DNA from 4 places in the Microbacterium sp. C448 genome. Region 2 is predicted to be linked to each of the others. Evidence: predicted binding sites of a transcription regulator. Region 2 holds the regulator's gene; each other region holds the start of a gene.
What was found. The regulator HrcA, encoded in region 2, represses chaperone genes, less so after heat shock. The targets are predictions, from matches to a motif close to TTNGCACTCGNNNNNNNCGAGTGCNAA.

Region 1 (3,528 bases), on a different contig from region 2:
TCCATGCCACCCGTCGGGTCGCCAGCCGGAGCGGCAACGCGCTCGGGCTTGTCGGCCACGACGACCTCGGTCGTCAGGAACAGACCGGCGATCGACGCCGCGTTCTGCAGGGCAGAGCGCGTCACCTTGGCCGGGTCGATGATCCCGTGAGCGAACATGTCGACGTACTCACCGGTCGCGGCGTTGAGGCCGTGTCCGATGGGCAGCTCGGCGACCTTGTTCGCCACGACACCGGGCTCGAGGCCAGCGTTCAGGGCGATCTGCTTGAGCGGCGCCTCGATCGCGACGCGAACGATGTTCGCACCGGTCGCCTCGTCACCCGTCAGGTTGAGCGTGTCGAACACGTTCTTCCCGGCCTGGATCAGAGCCACGCCACCACCGGCGACGATGCCCTCTTCGACGGCGGCCTTCGCGTTGCGAACGGCGTCTTCGATGCGGTGCTTGCGCTCCTTGAGCTCGACCTCGGTTGCCGCGCCGGCCTTGATGACGGCGACGCCACCGGCGAGCTTGGCGAGACGCTCCTGGAGCTTCTCACGGTCGTAGTCGCTGTCGGTGTTCTCGATCTCGCGGCGGATCTGGGTCACGCGACCCTCGATCAGCTCCGAGTCGCCGGCACCCTCGACGATCGTGGTCTCATCCTTGGTGATGATGACCTTGCGCGCCTTGCCGAGCAGGTCGGTGGTCGTGTTCTCGAGCTTGAGACCGACCTCTTCGCTGATGACCTGACCACCGGTGAGGATGGCGATGTCCTGGAGCTGCGCCTTGCGACGGTCGCCGAAGCCGGGAGCCTTGACGGCAGCCGACTTGAAGATGCCGCGGATCTTGTTGAGCACGAGAGTCGCGAGAGCCTCGCCCTCGACGTCCTCGGCGATGATGACGAGCTCCTTGCCCTCCTGGATCACCTTGTCAACGACCGGCAGAAGGTCCTTGATGTTCGAGATCTTGGAGTTCGCGATGAGGATGTAGGGGTCCTCGAACACGGCTTCCTGGCGCTCGGGGTCGGTGACGAAGTAGGGGTTGATGAAACCCTTGTCGAAACGCATACCCTCGGTGAGCTCGAGCTCGGTGCCGAACGTGTTCGACTCCTCGACGGTGACGACGCCTTCCTTGCCGACCTTGTCGATCGCCTCGGCGATCAGGTCACCAATGGTGGTGTCGGCGGCCGAGATCGACGCGGTAGCGGCGATCTCTTCCTTGGTCTCGACCTCTTTGGCGCTCTTCAGCAGCTCGGCCGAGATGGCCGCGACGGCCTTCTCGATACCGCGCTTGAGCGAGATGGGGTCGGCGCCGGCTGCGACGTTGCGCAGGCCTTCCTTGACGAGGGCCTGAGCGAGAACGGTAGCGGTGGTGGTGCCGTCACCTGCGACGTCGTCGGTCTTCTTGGCGACCTCCTTGACGAGCTCCGCGCCGATCTTCTCGTACGGGTCGTCGAGTTCGATCTCCTTGGCGATCGAGACGCCATCGTTCGTGATGGTGGGGGCGCCCCACTTCTTCTCGAGCACGACGTTGCGACCGCGGGGGCCGAGCGTCACCTTGACGGCGTCGGCGAGGATGTTCAGGCCGCGCTCGAGGCCGCGACGGGCCTCTTCGTCGAAAGCGATGATCTTTGCCATGTGTGTGTCGTCCCTCCCGGACGTAGGTATTGGTTTAGCACTCCGGTAAGGCGAGTGCTAACGCCCATTCTGGCACTCACCCCCACCGAGTGCAAGCCGCGCAGAGTCCGGATGACTCAGGTCAGACGACCGCGATGCTCCCGCCGCGCGCATTGGGTACGAGCTCGACCCATGTGTTGCCGGGCGCGAGGTACACGGGGGTGCCGTATTGGTTCGTGAGCTGGATGGGCGCGTCGGCGGATGCCTTGGTCCAGGTGACCTGGATGACCTTCCCGCCCGTCGACACCCACGCCGGCCCGCTGCCCACCATGACGGTCTTCGGGATGTCGCCGTACGCCCAGTCGATGCTCACCGAAAGCGCGACGACGTTGGTCGCCGCGAGCTGCCCGCCCGCCGAATCCATGTCGGGCGCGCCGTTCTGCGAACGCAGGTAGCGTTCGGACCCCGCGTCCCACCGCCATGACCGGCTTTCCTTGGCCGAGAAGAACAGGTCGAATCCGTTCGCCGGACTCCCGTAGGCCGCGGCGGACGCCGTCTGTGGGCGCTGCGAGTACGCGAACTGCTGTGCCGGCGGAGGCACATCGGCGTATGCGGCGCGCAACTCCTGCGCCTTGACGAGCACGTTGTGGGGCGAGGCCTTGGAGCGGGTGCGGTACATGAAACGGTCATCCGCTCCGCCGTGGATAGCGTTGTGCACGGGGGTGTTCAGCATCATGTCCACAAAACGCTGCTGCCCACCCGAGTAGGCGATCAGTCCGCCGAACGGCGACACGATGTCGGGATCCATCGGACGGATGCTTCGCACGGGACCGATCTCGGCGGGCACATCCGAGAACCAGAGCGCGACGTAGCGGGTCAGGCCACCCTCGACGAGCTCCTCGAACACGATGTCGGTGTGCTCCAGCCCCACCTGAGGGCGGGCCGCGACGTGATTGTCGATCTTCGCCGCGAGGGCGGGCCCCGTGATCGTCTCGGCGGGAACCTGCGTTCCGCGCAGAGGCTGCACGGTCATCGGGGGCGCCTCGGGGGTCGGTGTGGGCGTGGGCTCGGCGGACGCTGTCGAACTGGGGGTTGCCGACGGTGAGCCCGCTTCCGCCGGTTCAGCGGCGCAGGCGCCGAGCATCAGCGCCGAGACGAGAACGCCGACGGTTGCGGCGAGCCGCACGGAACGCGGGAGCGCGCGGGCCCGCGCTGGCGACTTCATGCGCGTCAGACTAGGACGCGCGCGACGGCTGACACCGTCGACACGACGGGTGATGCGGAAGCCGACGTGTCAGGAGACGACGCGAACCGATTCGGCCTGTGGGCCTTTCTGCCCTGCTCCGACGGTGAACTCGACGAGTTGACCTTCTTCGAGGACACGGAATCCCGACATGTCGATGTTCGAGTAGTGGACGAAGACGTCCTGCCCCCCGTCGACCACGGTGATGAAGCCGAATCCCTTCTCGGCGTTGAACCATTTGACGGTGCCCTGGGTCATGCGTGAACTCCTGTGCTGCGCGGGTGAGACAGGGTCATGCTAGCCAGCGGAATCGCGCCAAAAGAGCCGGGAGCGCAACTGTTGACACGGGGGCCGTCAACTCGTAACTCCGCCGAAACATGCGGGCGAATGGGTGCCTTGATGGGCACCCCGCCCGGACTATTCGGCGGGCGTCTCGGTCGCGACGGGCTCGACCCGGTCGAGTCCGAGCACGACGGTCAGCTGCGTGACGGGAGTGCCGGGGAGCGGATACTCGGGGTCGAGCACGACCTCGGGTGCACCGATCACACCGGCGAGGCCGCGAGCGGCACCCTCCGCCTCGGGTGCGGCGTAGTAGACGGTCGTCAGCGGGAAGGCTCGGTCGCCGGCGTTGCCCGCGAGCACGTTGGCCTCGGGCCATCCGTTCGCCACCAGCTCGTCCTTCACCAGCGTCGC
Region 2 (3,528 bases):
GTTCAAGGACGACACGGTGAACTACGCGGCGGTCGGGGCTACTCAGGCCGCCGACCTCATGCACTTTCCGCCCGAGCGGAGCATTCCGGCAGAAGAGACGCTGCGGATCGGTTCGGGTGAGGCCCGCTTCCAGGCGGCGAGCGAGTCGCTGCTGTCGTGGGGTGCCGTGCGCGGCGCGGGTCTTCGCCTCTCTGATGTGCGCCCCGCATCCGGTCCCATGTATTCCGGCGTGAGCTTCGACGAAGAGGGCAACGCGCTCGCTCCCTCACGCACCGAGGCCGATCAGCGCTTCGACGTCGACGGCACCCCGTTCGTCGGCGCAGGCACCAACGTGCACGTGCGAGGTCGAGTTGGTGGTCTTCGCGCGGATGCCGAACTGCGCGTGATCTTCGTGGTCGAAGAGACGCGACGGGTCGGGTTCGCGCTCGGCACTGTCAGTGGCTCGGTCGTGCGCGGTGAAGAGTCCTTCATGGTCGATTGGCTTCCCAATGACGAGGTCTGGTTCACCGTGCGGGCGTTCGATGCTCCGGCCGCGACGACCTACCGCATGCTGAAGGGCCTGGTGCGCCGCCGCCGCCGGCTGCTGTTCACGCGATACCTGCAGGCGATTTCGCCGCTCTACACGACCCCGTCCTGACGTGGCCGGCCCTCTTCCCGTCGGCGACCCCGCACCCGCCGACGGCGCGCTGCCGCGGGATCTCGCAATCGACCCCACCGCGGATTTCGGCGTGTATCTGCACGTGCCGTTCTGCCGCGTGCGATGCGGATACTGCGACTTCAACACCTACACGGCCACCGAGTTGCGCGGAGTCCGGCAGGACTCGTACGCCGAGACGCTGTCGGGCGAGATCACGCTCGCACGCCGCGTGCTGACGGATGTCGGGGCTCTTCGTCCGGCCTCCACGGTCTTTATCGGCGGGGGTACACCGACGCTGCTGCCCGCGGGTGACCTCGCGCGGATGCTCGGCGATGTTCGCGATTCCTTTGGCCTGATGCCCGGGGTGGAGATCACCGTCGAGGCAAATCCCGACACGATGACCGTGGACGTGGCCGACACGCTCGCGGCGGCCGGGGTGACGCGCCTGTCGATCGGGATGCAGTCCAGCGTGCCGCACGTGCTCGCGGCGCTCGATCGCACCCACAATCCCGAGAATGTCGCGACCGCCGTCGCGACCGCGCGCGACGCGGGGCTCGCCGTGAGCCTGGACCTGATTTACGGGGCACCGGGGGAGTCGCTCGATGACTGGATCCAGTCGCTCGAGTCGGCGCTCGCGCAGGACCCCGACCATGTCTCGGCCTATGCGCTGATCGTTGAGGAGGGCACGCCGCTGCACCGACGCATCCGTCGCGGTGAGCTCATCGCCCCCGACGACGACCTGCAGGCCGACATGTACGAGGCCGCCGATGCGCGGCTCGACGCCGCGGGGTACGACTGGTACGAGGTCAGCAACTGGGCGCGCACCCCCGCGAACCGGTCGCAGCACAACCTCAACTACTGGCGGAGCCAAGACTGGTGGGGCTTCGGTCCCGGTGCCCACAGCCACGTGGGTGGGCTGCGCTGGTGGAACGTCAAGCATCCGGCGGCGTATGCGCAGCGGCTCGCGGCGGGGGATTCGCCGGCGGCGGGACGCGAGAGACCGGATGCTTCGGCATCCACCCTCGAACGTGTGCTGCTCGAGTCGCGCATTCGTGAGGGGCTCGCGCTCGACCGGGTGCCCTCGGCGTCACGGGTCGCGGTCGCGGGGCTCATCGCGGACGGCCTGGTCGAGGCATCCGATGCCCTGCGCGGTCGGATCGTGCTGACCCTGCGCGGCCGGCTGCTCGCCGATGCCGTCGTGCGAGCACTACTCCCGTAGCGCGCCGGTCACCGCCGCGCCGCAACACCGCCAGGCGCCACGACGCGTTAGAATTGGCACTCAGACTTCTCGAGTGCCAGCGGAAGGGGGATCATGGTCAGCGAACGAGGCCTGCAGGTCCTCCGGGCGATCGTCCAGGACTACGTCTCCACCCACGAACCGGTCGGCAGCCGATCGATCGTCGAGCGCCACGCTTTCGGAGTGTCGGCGGCCACGATCCGCAACGATATGGCGCTACTCGAGGACGAAGAACTCATCGTCGCCCCCCACACGTCGTCGGGTCGTGTCCCGACCGACAAGGGCTACCGGGTTTTCGTCGATCATCTGGCCGAAGTGCGGCCCCTCTCGCCCGCGCAGCGGAGCGCCATCTCGAGTTTCCTCGGGGGCACAGGCGACCTCGACGATGTACTCGCCCGCACGGTGCGCGTGCTCTCGCAGCTGACCGGTCAGGTCGCCGTCGTGCAGTACCCGTCGTTCGCCAACGCGCACGTCACGCACGTCGAACTCGTTCCGCTCGCTCCGCAGCGCCTGCTCGTCATCCTGGTCACCGACACCGGTCGCGTCTCGCAGCGGATCGCGCCGCTTACGGTGCCGCTGGACGACGAAGACATCCCGGTGCTGCGCGGTCGACTCGCCGCCCTCCTCACGGGACTCGCCGTGGGTGTGGCTTCCGAGCGTGTGGATGCTCTGCGGATCGCCGCCGACCCCGCCGCGCCGGTCGTCGACACGGCGCTCGTCCAGGTCGCGCACGTGCTGTCGGAAGAGCTCGAGGAGTTCCGCCAGGACCGCCTCGTCATGGCCGGAGCCGCCAACCTCGCCCGTCGTGAGACCGACTTCCGCGGCAGCATTTATCCGCTGCTCGAGGCGATCGAAGAGCAGGTCACCCTCATCCGCCTCATGAGCGAGATGGTGGCCGACAGTCAGGGACTCGCGGCGAGCATCGGACGCGAGAACGAACCCTGGGGCCTCGCCGAGGCATCCATCGTCACGAGCGATTACGAGACATCCGGAACCATGGCCCGCGTGGGCGTCATGGGACCGACCCGCATGGATTACCCGAGCAATCTGGCGGCCGCCCGAGCCGTCGCGCGTTACCTCTCGCGCTTGCTCGACGAAGACGAGACGTCCCGCTAACGGACGCGACCCGCAGGCTGCAGCCTGCGGACATCTGTGAAAGGCAACATGGCAGACCACTACGAGGTGCTGGGCGTTCCCCGGGACGCGAGCACCGACGACATCAAGAAGGCGTATCGCCGACTCGCGCGCGAGCTCCACCCCGACGTGAACTCGGGAGCGGATGCCGCCGAGCGCTTCAAGCTCGTCACGCACGCGTATGACGTGCTGAGCAACAGCGAGGAGCGCAGCAAGTACGACCGAGGCGGCGACTCGCCGTTCGGCGGCGGCGGTCAGGGTTTCGGCGGCTTCGGCGACATCTTCGAGACGTTCTTCGGAGGCCAGGGCGGCGGGCGTGGACAGCGTCCCCGGTCACGCCGTGAGCGTGGTCAGGATGCGTTGGTGCGCGTCACCCTCGAGCTGTCAGACGTCGTGTTCGGCGTTCATCGTGACCTCGAGGTCGACACCGCCGTCATCTGCGAGACCTGCCAGGGCTCGTGCTGCCAGCCCGGATCGCAGCCCGTCACGTGCGACATCTGCGGAGGGTCCGGCCACGTAC
Region 3 (3,528 bases), on a different contig from region 2:
GCGGGGTGACCGAGCGCCTCGAAGGCGACGTCGACACCCAGACCATGACCCAGACCGCCGGTGATCTCGCGGACGGCGGTGGCGGCATCGGTCTCGCGCGAGTTGACCGTGTGCGTCGCGCCGAGGGCCATGGCGGCCTCGAGTTTGTCGTCGGCGACGTCGATCGCGATGATCGGGTCGGCGCCCGCGGCGCGGGCCATCTGAACGACTCCGCTGCCAACGCCGCCGACCGCGACGATCGCGACCGCTTCGCCCGGTCGGACATCGCCTGCGCGGTGCACGGCACCGTACGCGGTGAAGGCGGCGCATCCGAGGACGGCGGATGTGACGGGGTCGAGGTCGTCCGGCAATCGCGTCAGCGCGGTGATCGGCACGACGGCGTATTCGGCAAGCCCGCCCATCGAGTACATGGCGAGGAAGGAGCCATCCGGCATCGAGAGGCGGCTCTCGCCGTCGTACAGCGTGCCGTTCAGGCGGTTCTGCCCGAAGAACTCCGCGCACAGGTCGTCACGCCCGCGGGAGCAGGCGGGGCAGTCGCCGCAGGGCATGATGAAGGCCCCGATGACCGTGTCGCCGATCGCGAGTCCCGTGGTCGGGGGAGTGTCGTCGCCGAACGCGACGAGCGTGCCGCTGATCTCGTGGCCCATCACCGCCGGCCGGGGAAAGCGCACCTCGCCCTTCATGACGTGCAGGTCGGTGTGGCACACGCCGCACGCGATGACCTTGACGAGCGCCTCTCCCGCCCGCGGCACGGGGCGGGGGACCTCGAGGATCTCGAGCCCCGGTCCATCCGCGCGCAGCACGGCGGCCTTCATCGTTCGGGGCGCTGTGGCAGTCATGGTGATCCTCGACGTCATCGTTCAGGGCTCGTGTTCGCAAGCATGGCAAGTTCACCACGGGCCGGGCAAGGGACGTCGGTGCGGTTGTCGCTGGATGAAAACGTCCGCGGTGGGGGATCGAATTATTGGCACTCTCATACGTCGAGTGCTAATCTTTGATTGTTGAGTCGAGTCGGCTCAACTCCATCAACTCCATACCGAACCCGTTCATCGCCGGACGCGAATCCGGCGCAACAAGGAAGGACACCACCATGGCGACATACGACCCGTTCCGCGACCTCGACCGCCTCGCGACGAGCCTTCTGGATGCGCGGCGAGGCCCCCGTCGCATGCCGATGGACCTCTACCGCGATGGCGACCACTACGTGCTGACCGCCGATCTGCCCGGGATCGACCCGGGGTCGGTGGACATCGACGTCGACGGCCAACTGTTGACGATCCGCGCCGAGCGCACCCTTGCGGCCGGCGACGGCGTCAAGTGGATCACCCGCGAGCGTGAAGCGGCGAGCTTTTTGCGGCAGCTCAACCTCGGTCAGGGAGTCGACACCGACCGCATCTCTGCGAGCTACAACAACGGCGTGCTGTCGGTGACGATCCCCGTCAGCGAGCGCGCCAAGCCACGCAAGATCGAAGTGGCGACGGATGCCGATGCTTCCGTCATCGCAGCGCGCGAGTCGGGAGCTGACTCCTCGGGGCCGCAGCTCATCGAGCAGTAGTCAGAACCGCGTGTACAACGGATGCCGCGCCCTCCGGGGTGCGGCATCCGTATTTTGCGGCGTGCTCAGTCGGTCGTTTCGCGCAGTTTCGCCGTCAGGCCGCGGAGCGCTTCGAGTTCGTCGTCGCTGAGCCGGGACATCCGCTCGGCGATCGTGCGTGCGTGCTGCGTCGCGACGACGCGAAAAGCGGCCGCACCCGTCTCGGTCGCGCGGACGAGCGCACCGCGACCGTCATCGGGGTCGGCGCATTTGGTGACCAGGCCGCGGACCACCATGCGGTCGACGAGGCGAGAGACGGATGGCTGGCTGACGAGCATCCGTGCGGTCACATCGCGCAGTCGCGCGGTCATCTCGGGTCCGCGTGTCACGGTCAACAGCACGTCATACTCGCCCTGTTCGAGGCCGGTGCCGCGGAAGTCGCTGCTGATCTCGGTGAACACCTCGTGCTGCGCGCGGAACAAACTCTCCCACGCTTCAACGGCGAGGCGGCGGTTCGTCATGCCGTACAGGCTACTTGTCCGCGGCCGGTGGCGGGCGGGTCGCGGAGCGCCCGTGTCTAGGCTGGGCCCATGCGTGCATTGCTTCGAACGGGACTGATCGTCGCGATATCGATCGCGATGTCGATCGTCGTCGCTGGAGGAGTCGTCGCGGGGGGAGTGGGCGCCGGTGTTCCCCCGGCGTCCGCCGCGGAGCGGGGTACGGGGTCCGACTTTGCCGCCGCCGTTCCGAGCGATGTCGACGACTTTTCGTTTGCGAGCCTCGACGTCGAATACACCCTGTCCCGGGCCGAAGACGGCACCAGTCGGATGCGGGTGATCGAGACGTTCGTCGCCGTCTTCCCCGAGAGTGATCAGAATCGGGGCATGCGGCGGCTCATCCCGAACAGCTATCTGAACGCACCCCTGTTTCCCTCTCTCGTTTCGGTGACGGACGAGACGGGTGCCGAGAGGCCCGTCGAGACCGACGACGAAGACGACTTCCTCATCGTCACCTCGCGAGCGGATGACTACGTGCATGGCGCGCAGACCTACGTCTTCACCTATGACCTTCAGAACGTCACGCGGGGCTTTGATGACACGGGCGTCGACGAGCTGTACTGGGACGTCAACGGCGAGGAATGGGCGCAACCGTTCGACCGCGTGGATGCGCGCGTGGTGCTCGACGGAGACCTGGCCGAGGCGGCGACCGGCGATGTCGCGTGCTACCAGGGGTCAACCGGCTCGACCGATAACTGCGAGATCGACGTGGCGACCGATGCGGCGGGCGCCGTCGTCTCGGCACGCGCCGATGCCTTGGCGCCGCGCCAGACGATGACGATTGCGGTTGCCTTCGAGCCCGGCACGTTCGCCGCGTTCGATTCGTCGCCCTTTGCTTCACCGGTCGGATGGTTGCAGGGCGGGGCGACGCTCGTCGCTGTGCTGGCCGTGGTCTGGGCCGCGGTCATCCGTCGCCGTCGGCTGCGTGACGACCCGGGCCGGCCGACGGTGATCGCCGAGTACGACCCACCGCCAGGCCTCGACGCGCTCGAGTCCGCGGTGCTGTGGGGCGCGCAGACCAAGGGCATTCCGGCGGAGGTGCTGGAGCAGGCGATCGCGGGCTCGATTCGAATCGTCGAGGGCGAGCGCAAATGGGGCAGTCAGACATTCGAGCTCGAGCTCGTCAACCGTTCGCTGGCTGACGAGAACGGCCGCGAGCTGCTTGACGGGATGTTCCCCGACGGGAAGACGACGTTCACGCTCGGCAAGAGCGACGCGCGGGTGTCGCGCACGGCGCAGAAGATCCTGAAGGAGGCGGATGCGACGCTGGCCGCGATGGGTGTGCGGCGCGAGGTGCCGGGAATCGTGCGAGCGCGGCCGATCCTCGTCGGAGTCCTTGCGGCGGTCGCGTCGGTGATTCTGGGCGTTGTCGGTCTCGAGGGTGGGATCACCCCCGCCTGGTCTGTTCCGCTGCTCGTCGCGGCGCCCATCCTCGCG
Region 4 (3,528 bases), on a different contig from region 2:
GCGGACTCTCGCGCGCCTCTGACCGCGAGAAACACCGGTACGACTTCTCGTTCTCGGGTCTCAAGACCGCCGTCGCCCGCTGGACCGAGCAGCGCGAGGCCGCGGGCGAGGAGGTGCCGATCGCCGATGTTGCCGCCTCGTTCCGTGAGGCCGTCATCGACGTGCTCGTCACGAAGGCCCTCGACGCCTGCGCACAGTACGGCGTGCCCCGCCTGCTGCTCGGAGGAGGCGTGATCGCCAATCGCCGCCTGCGCGAGGTCGCGCTGGCCCGCGGCGAACAGGCAGGCGTTGCCGTCCGAATTCCCCCGCTCTCGCTCTGCACCGACAACGGTGCGATGATCGCCGCGCTCGCCGCCGAGCTGATCGCGTCCGGCCGCACGCCCTCGACACTCGAGTTCGGTGCCGACTCGACTCTGCCCGTCACGCAGATTCAGGTCGCCGCGGGCGAGGCGTTGCCCGAGGCCGTTTCGGAAGAGGAGGTGCGCGCATGAACGACGAGTCGACGGATGCCGTGGCCCCCGCGCCCACCCGACGTTCCATGCAGGCTGCCCGGCCGGTGCCGCCGCCGCTGCCGCCGACAGCTCCGGTCGCGGTGCCGGTCGTCGTAGCCGTGCCAGCTGCGGACCCCGCACCCGGCGCGGAGCCCGAGCACGGGACAGACCTGGGCGCGGAGCCCGAGCAGGAGCTCGCCTGGGCCCCGCCCGCCCCGCGCCGACCGCCGTCGCTCGCCGGATGGGCCCTCGCCGTCGCGATCATCGGCCTCATCGTCTCGTTCGTCGTCGGCTGGGGGTTCCCCGTCGGCATCATCGCGATCATCACGGCGATAGCGGCCCTGCGTCGCCCGGGCGCCCGACGCCAGGCCGCGGCGTGGGCCCTGGGCCTCGGCATCCTGTCGATCCTCTACAGCGCGCTCTGGATCGCCGTCGCCCTGAACAGCGGGCCCCTGTTCTGACACACGGTCGTTGAGCGAGCCGCAGGCGAGTCGAAACGACGCGCGCCCCTAGATGCGGTCGGCGAGCACGGCGATGCGCGTCGATCCGACCCGCGTCAACAGCAGAGTCGCAGAAGCGTCGCCCTTGAGCCCGAGCTTGGTGCGCAGAACGGCGGGGTCGACGTCCACCCCGCGCTTCTTGATCTCGAGCCGACCGATGCCGCGCTCGCGCAGCGCCCGCCCCAGCTTCTTGACGTCGGCGGGCAACTGCTCGCGCACGCGGAAGGTCGACACGAACGGGCTCGTCAGCGCTGCGTCGCCGGTCAGGTAGGCGATGCCGGGCGCGACCGGCCCCGCCTCCAGAGCACGAGCGACGTCGCCGACGAGGCGCGCTCGGATGACCGACCCGGCCGGCTCGTGAATGAAAGCGCCGAGTGGATGCACCGGCTCGTCCTCGCTGTCGGCGGGCGCGGTCAGTTCGTGCGACTGCCCGTCGGTCATGACGACGGCGGCGCGGGTGATACCCGGCCGCGCGAGCTCGCCCGACCAGAGAACGAGTTCGAGCGTCGAGCCATCCGCGGTGATCCACTGCGCTTCGGCGAACGACGGCAGACGGTCGCGGTCGAAGCCGGGCCCGAGCTTGATGCCCGTCGGCTTCTGCGTCGCCAACGTGAATGCCCAGTCGAGCGAGGGCGAGTAGTCCTCGGGGCGCGAGAGGCGGGATGTCTCGGTGTGGCCGGCCGTACGCCGTGCGGGGTCGAGCCATACCCCCGCGGAACCCGAGACATCCACGTCCTCGGCCTGGGCACGGCGTACCTCGGCCGACGAACCGAAGGGCGCGAGGTTGCATGCCGCGATCGCGGCCGTGACCTCGTCGGCATCCACCGCGAGGACGTCCATGCCGATGCCGGCGAATCCCAGCGCGTCGCCGCCGATGCCGCTGCCGAGGTCGGCGACGCTGCCGAGGCCCGCGTCGCGGAATCGCCCGGCGTGCAGGGCGGCGACGGGCAGTCGCGTCGATTGTTCGAGCCCGGCGCGGGTGAAGAGCATGCGGGCCGCGAGGGGCCCGAACTTCGACTCCGCACGCGTTCGTAGGCGAGCCTGGCCGACAACGGCCGACACCAGGTCGGGGGAGTGCCCGGCAGCGCGCAGCCGCGTGACCTCGCGAGCGACGTCCGCGGACGTCGTGACCGGCGGCATCGAGTCGAGTAGCCGCAGCCCGTCGGGCGTCAGCAGCGCCCTGAGCTCGGCCATCTCCACCTGTCCAGCCTAGGCGCGGGCCCTCGCCATCCGATTCGACCCCGCTCGCTGGCACTCGCGTTGCGTGAGTGCCAGCGGTTGCCTACACTGGCATTAGCACTCTCGCATCGAGGTTGCTAATCAGTCTTGGATCAAGAAAGAGGTAGACCGTGACGGTTTCCACTCAGGTTTCCATCAAGCCGCTCGAGGACCGCATCGTCATCCGCCAGGTCGAGGCGGAGCAGACGACGGCTTCCGGCCTGGTCATCCCCGACACCGCGAAGGAGAAGCCCCAGGAGGGCGAGGTCGTCGCGGTGGGCCCGGGTCGGATTGACGACAACGGCAACCGCATCCCGCTCGACGTCGCCGTCGGCGACCGCGTGATCTACAGCAAGTACGGCGGCACCGAGGTCAAGTTCGGCGCCGACGACCTGCTCGTGCTCTCGGCCCGCGACGTGCTCGCGGTCGTCGTTCGCTGAGCGACTGACACACACGAAGGACCGGATGCCTCGGCATCCGGTCCTTCGTCGTTCCGCCGCGGCGCACCAGCCGGGCGTGGCGCGCGAATGGCCCCGCGGTCGTCCCCGCCGCCCGTAGGCTGTTGAGGTGACACAGGATCCGACCGAGACTCCGCGCGGGTCGGTCGGACCCACTGCAGCAAGCACCGCAGCAAGCACCGCCGCCGCGGCAACAGCGGCCGCAGAAGTACGCGAACGCAGCATCGGCGTCGCGTCGGCGATGGGCGCGTACCTGATCTGGGGTTTTCTTCCCCTGTACTTCCTGTTGCTCGTGCCGACCGGGCCCTGGGAGATCGTGGCCTGGCGCATCCTCCTGGCCTTCGTCTTCTGCGTCCTGCTCTTGACGGTCACGCGCGCGTGGCCCGCGTTCGGCCGGATCGTGCGACAGCCGCGGCTCCTGCTGCTGACGGCCATCGCGGGCGTTGTCATCTACGTCAACTGGCAGGTGTACATCCTCGCCACCCTCGCCGGGCACGTGATCGAGACGAGTCTCGGATACTTCATCAACCCGATCGTGACGGTGCTGCTGGGTGCCCTCGTCCTGCGCGAACGTCTGCGGCTGACGCAGTGGATCGCGATCGGCATCAGCCTCATCGCCGTGCTCGTCATCGTCATCGGGTACGGGGAGTTTCCCTGGATATCGCTGACCCTGGCCTTCTCGTTCGGGATCTACGGGCTGATCAAGAAGCAGGTCGGTCCGGCGGTGGATGCCGTGGGGGGCCTCACGCTCGAGTCGTTCTGGCTGCTGCCGGTGGCGATCGTGCAGCTCATCGTCGTCGGTGTGACGACGGGCATCACGCTGGGCACGGTCAGTCCGGTGCACACCGTGCTGCTCTCGCT

Region 1: a site for HrcA is predicted at 1,648-1,674, ahead of groL (chaperonin GroEL). Genes of this name have one in related genera too.
Region 3: a site for HrcA is predicted at 965-991, ahead of MIC448_RS06835 (Hsp20/alpha crystallin family protein). Genes of this name have one in related genera too.
Region 4: a site for HrcA is predicted at 2,240-2,266, ahead of groES (co-chaperone GroES). Genes of this name have one in related genera too.

What each region holds. Positions count from the first base shown of each region.
Region 1 is NZ_HG779755.1:422-3,949, forward strand. It holds gene groL (chaperonin GroEL) at 1-1,613, opposite strand, end outside; gene MIC448_RS12695 (DUF3048 domain-containing protein) at 1,735-2,817, opposite strand; gene MIC448_RS12700 (cold-shock protein) at 2,887-3,093, opposite strand; gene MIC448_RS12705 (LytR C-terminal domain-containing protein) at 3,253-3,528, opposite strand, start outside.
Region 2 is NZ_HG779582.1:37-3,564, reverse strand. It holds gene MIC448_RS00170 (DUF1990 family protein) at 1-637, shown strand, start outside; gene hemW (radical SAM family heme chaperone HemW) at 639-1,856, shown strand; gene hrcA (heat-inducible transcriptional repressor HrcA) at 1,950-2,990, shown strand; partial or broken gene MIC448_RS00155 (DnaJ domain-containing protein) at 3,039-3,528, shown strand, end outside.
Region 3 is NZ_HG779659.1:2,124-5,651, forward strand. It holds gene MIC448_RS06830 (zinc-binding dehydrogenase) at 1-839, opposite strand, end outside; gene MIC448_RS06835 (Hsp20/alpha crystallin family protein) at 1,091-1,555, shown strand; gene MIC448_RS06840 (MarR family winged helix-turn-helix transcriptional regulator) at 1,621-2,055, opposite strand; gene MIC448_RS06845 (DUF2207 domain-containing protein) at 2,125-3,528, shown strand, end outside.
Region 4 is NZ_HG779816.1:892-4,419, forward strand. It holds gene tsaD (tRNA (adenosine(37)-N6)-threonylcarbamoyltransferase complex transferase subunit TsaD) at 1-491, shown strand, start outside; gene MIC448_RS15265 (hypothetical protein) at 488-952, shown strand; gene MIC448_RS15270 (SAM-dependent methyltransferase) at 1,001-2,191, opposite strand; gene groES (co-chaperone GroES) at 2,341-2,649, shown strand; gene rarD (EamA family transporter RarD) at 2,891-3,528, shown strand, end outside.